2 regions of the Paraburkholderia flava genome follow, and region 1 is predicted to be linked to the other one. Evidence: riboswitches for the same ligand, from Rfam matches in the RefSeq annotation. Region 1 holds a riboswitch; the other holds the start of a gene.
The links. A riboswitch is a leader RNA that binds a small molecule or an ion and turns the genes downstream of it on or off. The one in region 1 is predicted to bind ZMP and ZTP.
Positions count from the first base shown of each region.

Region 1 (4,030 bases):
GCGGGCGGCGCCGTGCTGCCCTCATCGGCCATCACCGCCCAGCCGCACGACCAGTCCGTCGCGCCGCTGCCGCATGCGCTACCCACCGCAAGGCAATGACGCAACGTATCGATACGGCACACGGTCACGCGCACGCCACGACGCAGCGCTTCGCTGCGTGCATAGCTCAATGTGGCGACCATCGATTGCGCTCGCGCGTCGACCTGATCGCGCACGCGCCACGCGATAAACGAAGGCACCGCGAACAGCGCCAGCGTCGCAATCAACGCGACGACCACAAGCGTTTCAACGAGCGTGAATCCGCGGCATGTACGACGAGGTAACGGGAATGAAGCAGACACCATCGCGCATCTCCTGACTGGATCGGAACACAGTCAATCTATCGATGCGCGCAGCGCGGAACAATCAGCCGAACGGCCAGGTGGCGGACGCACGCCGCCCTGTGCAAACCTGCACATGAACAGCGAAAACGGGGAAGAGAAATGAACGGGCCAAACAAAACGGGCGCAACGAACGTGCGCCCGCACAGCAAAACTTCAGCGTTTGCGCGAAGGCTTCACGGGCGCAGGCGGCGAACTCGCGCGACGGAATTCCTCGATCACGTCCTCGAATTCGGAGACGTCCTCGAAACGCCGGTACACCGACGCGAAGCGCACGTACGCGATCGTGTCGAGCGCGCGCAGCTCGTTCATCACGAGCTCGCCGAGACGTTCGCTGCGCACTTCACGCTCGCCGCTACCGAGCAGTTGATATTCGATGCGGGCAACCGCCGCATCGATCGCGTCCGCTGCGACTGGCCGCTTTCTCAACGCAAGCTGCATGCTCGCGACGATCTTGCGGCGGTCGAATTCGGTGCGGGTGCCATCCTTCTTGACGACCGACGGCAACGCCAGCTCGACCCGCTCGTACGTCGTAAAACGTTTGTCGCAGGCCGCGCAACGACGGCGCCGGCGGATCGTCGCACCATCTTCGGACACACGCGAATCTACAACCTGCGTGTCGTCATGCCGGCAGAAGGGGCAGTGCATGGCAGCTTAGCGGTAGACCGGGAAACGCTTCGTCAGCTCGGCGACCTGCGCGCGCACGCGATCGATCGTCGCCGTGTCTTCCGGGTTCTCGAGCACGTCGGCGATCAGGTTGCCGACCTGCTCGGCTTCCTTCGTACCGAAACCGCGCGTCGTCATCGCCGGCGAGCCGAGGCGCACGCCGCTCGTAACGAACGGCTTTTCCGGATCGTTCGGAATCGCGTTCTTGTTCACGGTGATGTGCGCGGCGCCGAGCACGGCTTCCGCTGCCTTGCCGGTGATCTGCTTCGCGCGCAGATCGACCAGCATCACGTGGCTTTCGGTGCGACCCGACACGATGCGCAGGCCGCGCTTCACCAGCGTTTCGGCGAGCACGCGCGCATTGTCGACCACCTTCTGCTGATACGTCTTGAATTCCGGCGACAGCGCTTCCTTGAACGCGACGGCCTTCGCGGCGATCACGTGCATCAGCGGACCGCCCTGGATGCCGGGGAAGATCGCCGAATTGATCTGCTTCTCGTACTCGGCCTTCATCAGGATCACGCCGCCGCGCGGACCGCGCAGGCTCTTGTGCGTGGTGGTCGTGACGAAATCCGAATGCGGCACCGGGTTCGGATAGACGCCCGCTGCGATCAGGCCGGCGTAGTGCGCCATGTCGACCATCAGATACGCGCCGACCGACTTCGCGATCTTCGACAGGCGTTCGAAGTCGATGCGCAGCGCGAACGCCGACGCGCCCGCGACGATCATCTTCGGCTTGTGTTCTTCGGCGAGTTTTTGTGCGGCGTCGTAGTCGATATCTTCCGCTTCGTTCAGGCCGTAGCTGACCACGTTGAACCACTTGCCCGACATGTTGACGGGCGAGCCGTGCGTCAAGTGACCGCCGTGCGCGAGGCTCATGCCCATGATCGTGTCGCCCGGCTTGAGCATCGCGAAGAACACGCCCTGGTTCGCCTGCGAACCGGAATTCGGCTGCACGTTCGCGGCTTCGGCGCCGAACAGCTGCTTTACGCGATCGATCGCAAGCTGCTCGACGATGTCGACGTACTCGCAGCCGCCGTAGTAGCGCTTGCCCGGATAGCCTTCTGCGTACTTGTTCGTGAGTTGCGAACCCTGCGCGGCCATCACGGCCGGGCTCGTGTAGTTCTCCGACGCGATCAGTTCGATGTGCTCTTCCTGACGGCGGTTTTCCTGTTCGATCGCGTTGAAGATTTCGGGATCGACGCTGGCGATAGTGCTTTCGGCTCTGTCAAACATACGGGTTCCGTTAAGTGTGTTCAGGTTGACCGGATCGTGCGCCGGCTCATGCTTCGAGTGGTGCACAAAGCGCGCAGCGGGCACGCGGTGCTGCTGGCGGCTGGGCCAGCCTTGACATGGCGGATGAAGGAAGGCCGCACACGCGAGGCAGGACAGCCACCGGCGGCACCGAAAAAACGGCGCGCGGATCACGGCTGCCCAGGCGAACGGCAAAACGGCACCCTGCGCTTCACGGTGGGTCGTTCCACCTTGAACCCGAAGGGTTCTATCGCCAGTCACGCAGGGATTGAGCGCGTTAGTGTATGGGAACGGCCCTGAATAGGCAACCGGGACCGGCACCGGTCCGTATCCGCCACAGCCCCGCCCCACGGCGCCTGCGCGCCGTCCGGATGCGCGAATCCACCTTGCCGCAACGCGGCATTGGAAGTAGGCTTGTGCCCTTCCTTTTCACCGACCATGGAGCAGCAATGATCGTGTTCGTCACCGGGGCGTCCGCAGGGTTCGGCGCCGCCATCGCAAGAGCGTTCGTCAACGGCGGTCACAGCGTCGTCGCCACCGCGCGCCGCAAGGATCGTCTCGACGCGCTCGCCGCCGAACTCGGCGACCGTCTGCTGCCGTTCGAACTCGACGTGCGCGACCGCGCCGCAGTGGAAGCGCTGCCGGGCTCGCTGCCGGCCGATTTCGCCGCCGTCGACGTGCTGGTCAACAACGCGGGCCTCGCGCTCGGCCTCGAACCCGCGCAGCGCGCCGTGCTGGACGACTGGCAGACGATGATCGACACCAACTGCACCGGGCTCGTACAGGTCACCCGCGCGCTGTTGCCGGGGATGGTCGAGCGCAATCGAGGGCACGTGTTCAACCTCGGTTCCGCGGCGGCCAACTGGCCGTATGCGGGCGGCAACGTGTACGGCGCGACCAAGGCGTTCGTGCGCCAGTTCAGCCTGAACCTGCGCGCGGATCTGTCCGGCACGTCGGTGCGCGTCACCGACGTCGAGCCGGGCCTGTGCGGCGGCACCGAGTTTTCAAACGTGCGTTTCCGCGGCGACGACCAGAAGGCAGCGGGCGTCTATCAGAACGTGCAGCCGCTCACTGCCGAAGACATCGCCGATTCGATCTACTGGATCGCCACGCGTCCCGCGCACGTGAACATCAACACGATCGAACTGATGCCGGTCGCGCAGTCGTTCGCGGGGCTGTCGGTGCATCGCGGGTAAAAAGTCGCGCTGCATATCGTTGACTCGGCGTTGCCGGAAAAGCTACAAATCGTGAGGCCGTGGTCCGATCCGGTAAAATGCGCGGCATGAATATGTCCAGCAGCCAGCCCGGCACGGAAATAGGCTTCACGTGGCCGATCCGGGTGTACTACGAAGACACCGATACCGGCGGTATCGTGTTCTACGCGAATTATCTGAAGTTTTTCGAGCGGGCTCGCACCGAATGGTTGCGCGCGTGCGGCGTCGACCAGCAACGGCTCGCCGACGAAACGGGCACGATGTTCATCGTGCGCAGCACCGCGCTCGACTATCGGGCGCCCGCACGGCTCGACGACCTCATCATGGTGATCAGCCGGATCGAACGGCTCGGCCGCGCGTCCGTCGATTTCATCCAGGAGGCGTGGCGCGACGGTACCCTGCTCGCCACCGGTAGCATCAAGGTCGGCTGCGTCGAGCGCAGCGCGTTCAAGGCCACCGCCATTCCTCCACCGGTACTCGCGGCGTTGCGTCGCGGTCCGGTTACGACCGGCGTGT
Region 1 is NZ_SMRO01000003.1:1,050,457-1,054,486, reverse strand. Features, by position in the region: gene E1748_RS27255 (GspH/FimT family pseudopilin) at 1-344, opposite strand, end outside; gene nrdR (transcriptional regulator NrdR) at 537-1,028, opposite strand; gene glyA (serine hydroxymethyltransferase) at 1,035-2,282, opposite strand; ZMP/ZTP riboswitch at 2,472-2,571, opposite strand; gene ydfG (bifunctional NADP-dependent 3-hydroxy acid dehydrogenase/3-hydroxypropionate dehydrogenase YdfG) at 2,750-3,496, shown strand; gene ybgC (tol-pal system-associated acyl-CoA thioesterase) at 3,574-4,030, shown strand, end outside.

Region 2 (4,030 bases), on a different contig from region 1:
GGTCGGCGGCGACCCCGCCGATGCATTCGACGTCGTCGTGCCGTCGCTACCCGGCTTCGGTTTTTCCGAGCGGCCGTCGCGGCCGGGGACGTCGGCACGTCAGACCGCGGATATGTGGGCCGAGCTGATGCGCGGCCTCGGTTACGAGCATTTCGGCGCGCAGGGCGGCGATCTTGGCGCGTACGTGTCGGTGGAACTCGCGCGGCGGCATCCGCAACACGTCGACGGGATTCATCTGAATTTTCTGCCGAGTTCGTACGATCCGTCGCCCGATGCAGCCGCGCCACTCACCGAGGCCGAGCGTGCGTTTCTCGACGAGAAAGCGCAATGGGCCGCGCTCGAAGGCGGCTACGCACACGTGCACAGCACGCGGCCGCAGACCGCGTCGTATGCACTGAACGATTCGCCGGCCGGTCTCGCCGCGTGGGTCTTCGAGAAATTCCGCGCGTGGAGCGATTGCGGCGGCGATATCGAGCACGTGTTTTCGAAGGACGATCTGCTGACCAATCTCTCGCTGTACTGGCACACGCAGACCATTGGCTCGGCGATGCGCTACTACTGGGAGCATCGGTTGCTGCCGCTGCGCTTCGCAAGCGGAGAACGCGTGACGCCGCCGCTCGCGTTCGCGCGCTTTCCGAAAGAGATCAGCCGGCCGCCGCAATCGTGGATCGGTCGCGTTTTCGATATCGCGCAGTGGACCGACATGCCGAGCGGCGGTCACTTCGCCGCGCTGGAACAGCCGGCGCTGATGGCTGACGATATCCGGCGGTTTTTCAGGCCTTTGCGGGGATGAAGCTCGTGATGTGCGGCTAGCGGCGCGTCTGCTGCTGCTCGTCGTAGTTCGCGCGTGCAGCATCGAGCGCGGTGACGTTCGTCTCTGCCCAGCGGTCGAGCGCGATCAGCGCATCGCTCAACGAACGACCCAGTTCGCTCAGCCGATACTCGACGTGCGGCACCTTGCCGTCATGCGCCTCGCGGATGACGAGGCCGTTGCGCTCGAGATCGCGCAGCGTCTGCGACAGCACCTTCTGCGAAATCCCACCGATCCGCCGCAGCAACGCGTTGTTGCGCATCGGCCCTTCCTGCAGCGCGGGCAGGATCAGCAGCGTCCATTTGCTCGCGATCAGTTCGAGCGCGCGACGCGACGAGCACGCCTCGTCGAATACGTCGCCGACGTAGGGCTGCGGGTTCGCGACAGCGTCGCTTGATGCGGGAGACTCGGGCGTGGCGGATGCGCGTTCGGGCAATGCCATGGTTACCAGAAGGTGCGTAATGGTGAGCGGATCACTATACCTCTAAGCTGGCCTCACGCTAAACCCTGGAGAAAACAATGGCATGGCTGATCCTGCTGGGCGCGAGTGCGGTCGAAATCCTGATGGCGCTCTCATTGAAATACGCAAACGGATGGACGCGGCTGTGGCCGAGTGTCGGTGGAATCGTCGCGGCACTCTGCAGCGTGTTCCTGCTGACACTCGCGATGAAGCATCTGCCCGCCGGCACCGCGTACGTGATCTGGACCGGCATCGGCTCGTTCGGCATCACGGTGCTCGGCATCGTGCTGTTCGGCGATCCGGTTTCCGCGCCGAGGCTGGCGTGTCTCGCGCTGATCGTCGTGTCGGTGGCGGGGCTCAAGCTGATCGACGGCTGACGTCGTGCTTTTTGCTGCGCGATGCGATGAGCCATGGAATAATCGAGGCGTCCGCGCAACTGGCGCTTCGAGATGGATCACCATCGGGGAACGCGGACCGCACTCCACTTCCGGATCGCCGCGCGCCTGGGCATTGCTGTCGTTTCCTTTTTCTCAAGGAGTCGTGCAATGCCGCACTACGGTTCGCTGTTCACCTTCGGCCTCGTCGCGTTGGGCATGTCGCTGACGCCGGGGCCCAACATGATCTATCTGATCTCCCGCTCCATTTCGCAAGGCCGTCAGGCCGGGCTCATCTCGCTCGGCGGTGTCGCGCTCGGCTTCGTGTTCTACATGCTGTGCGCCGCGTTCGGCATTACCGCGCTGCTGCTCGCGGTGCCGTTCGCGTACGACGCGCTGCGCTTCGGTGGCGCGCTGTACATGCTGTATCTCGCGTGGCAGGCGGTGAAGCCGGGCGGCCGTTCGCCGTTTCAGGTGCGCGAGCTGCCCGTCGACAGTCCGCGCAAGCTGTTCGCAATGGGCTTCGTCACGAACCTGCTGAATCCGAAAATCGCGGTGCTGTATCTGTCGCTGCTGCCGCAGTTCATCGACCCGAGTCACGGTAGCGTGCTCGGACAATCGCTGGTGCTGGGGTTAATGCAGATCGCGCTGAGCATCTCGGTGAACGCAACGGTCGCGATGACGGCGGGTTCGCTCGCCGCGTTTCTCGCGGGACGTCCCGTGTGGCTCGTGATTCAGCGCTGGCTGATGGGAACGGTGCTCGCCGGACTCGCCGTGAGGATGGCGACCGAAGCGCGGCGCTAGATAAAGACGGGAGAGAAGTGCTGTGACGACGTGCCGGCCGCAGTGGCCGGTAACTGCCTACGACGGCCTCACGCTTCGCGCGCGGCCCGGCTGAAGTTCGCGACGTCGCCCCAGCGCACCGACGCGGCCGGGATCGAACGCGGCTCGCGCCGCACTTCATCGCACTCGAAAGCCTGTTGACGCAGCTCGCCGTGCTCGTCGAACCACTGGCACACCAGGCGCTCGCCCGGCATCTGCCCGACTTCGCCCGCGTAGGTCACCGTCATCCGCGGACCGCCCGTCTTGAGCGTGACCACGTCGCCGACGTTGAACGCGGGCGGCGATGCATCGAACACGTTGAAAGTAGCAGTAAGCATGGAAGCCCCGATGCCAGATCGTTGAACCGGTTAATTCACCCAATGCCGAAGACGCCCGACCGACGATATTTTTTAAATCTTGAGCAAGATTAGCAAATTGGATTTACGTTCTGCAAGTGCTTTTTATTGATACCGTTTTCAGCGGATCTTCAATAGCAGGCCGTCCGTAAAAACCCCTTCCGCGTTTTCCCATCCCCGACAAAACCCTTACCCATTGGGCATTTGCAGGCCGCCTGCGCGGCACTGCATCACAGCACAATTTACTTTCCCCTTGTCTTTTCCAGCGTAAAAGCTGCCGCCTCTTATTCCTCGTATGTTCGAATATTTCGTAAATCGCAATTGAATCTTTTCGTATCTGATTAATAGCATTATTCGGCACCTACCCTGAGCGCTTGCGACCCTGCCCGACGACCGCGTTACGCCGCCGCCGGCACGCGACGCCCGAGCGCGACACGCTGATGCCGGACGAGCAGCACGCTCAAACCGATACACACGGCCATCAATGTCGCGTTGATCGCGAGGCTCGACTGGAATGCATGCGCGTAGCTCTCGGGATTCGAGCGGCCGCCCAGCACGCCGAAGAACGCGCCGCTGATCGCCGCCGTGCCGAACGCGGAGCCGATCTGCAATGTCGACGAGACGACCCCGGATGCGAGACCGGCCTTCGCAGGTTCGACTTCGGCGAGCACGATCCGCACGATAGACGGCAGCAGCAGTCCTTGTCCCAGGCCCGCGAACACGAGACCGATATAGAACAGCAGGTCGGGCGACGGCGCACGGGTCGATGCCCATCCGGTGAGCGAAAACCCGGCAGCGAGCATCGCGAAGCCGAGCGTCAACACGTGACTGCCGATGCGCTTCACGACGGCCGGCGACGTCAACGGTCCGATCACGAAACCGACCGCGAACGGCATGATCGCGATGCCAGACGCGAGCGGTGTCCAGTGCAGACCCGTCTGCAGATAGATGCCGTACGTGAGGAAGAACGCGCTGTTGCAATAGAACAGGAACGCGAGCACCAGCCCGAGCGAAAACGCGGGATTACGGAACAGCTGCAGATCGACGAGCGGATGACCACCCGCGCGTTCGACGCGTCGCTCCGTCGCGACGAACCACGCGAACGCCGGCACTGCGAGCGCGAACATCACGAAGGTCCATGCGGGCCAGCCGGCTTCGCGGCCATGCGTCATCGGATAGATCACGAGAATCAGCAGCAGCGACAGCA
Region 2 is NZ_SMRO01000001.1:886,658-890,687, forward strand. Features, by position in the region: gene E1748_RS03890 (epoxide hydrolase family protein) at 1-793, shown strand, start outside; gene E1748_RS03895 (winged helix-turn-helix transcriptional regulator) at 810-1,253, opposite strand; gene E1748_RS03900 (DMT family transporter) at 1,331-1,648, shown strand; ZMP/ZTP riboswitch at 1,694-1,787, shown strand; gene E1748_RS03905 (LysE family translocator) at 1,817-2,449, shown strand; gene E1748_RS03910 (YodC family protein) at 2,518-2,805, opposite strand; gene E1748_RS03915 (MFS transporter) at 3,222-4,030, opposite strand, start outside.
Region 2: another riboswitch for ZMP and ZTP. It lies ahead of E1748_RS03905 (LysE family translocator); the one in region 1 lies ahead of glyA (serine hydroxymethyltransferase).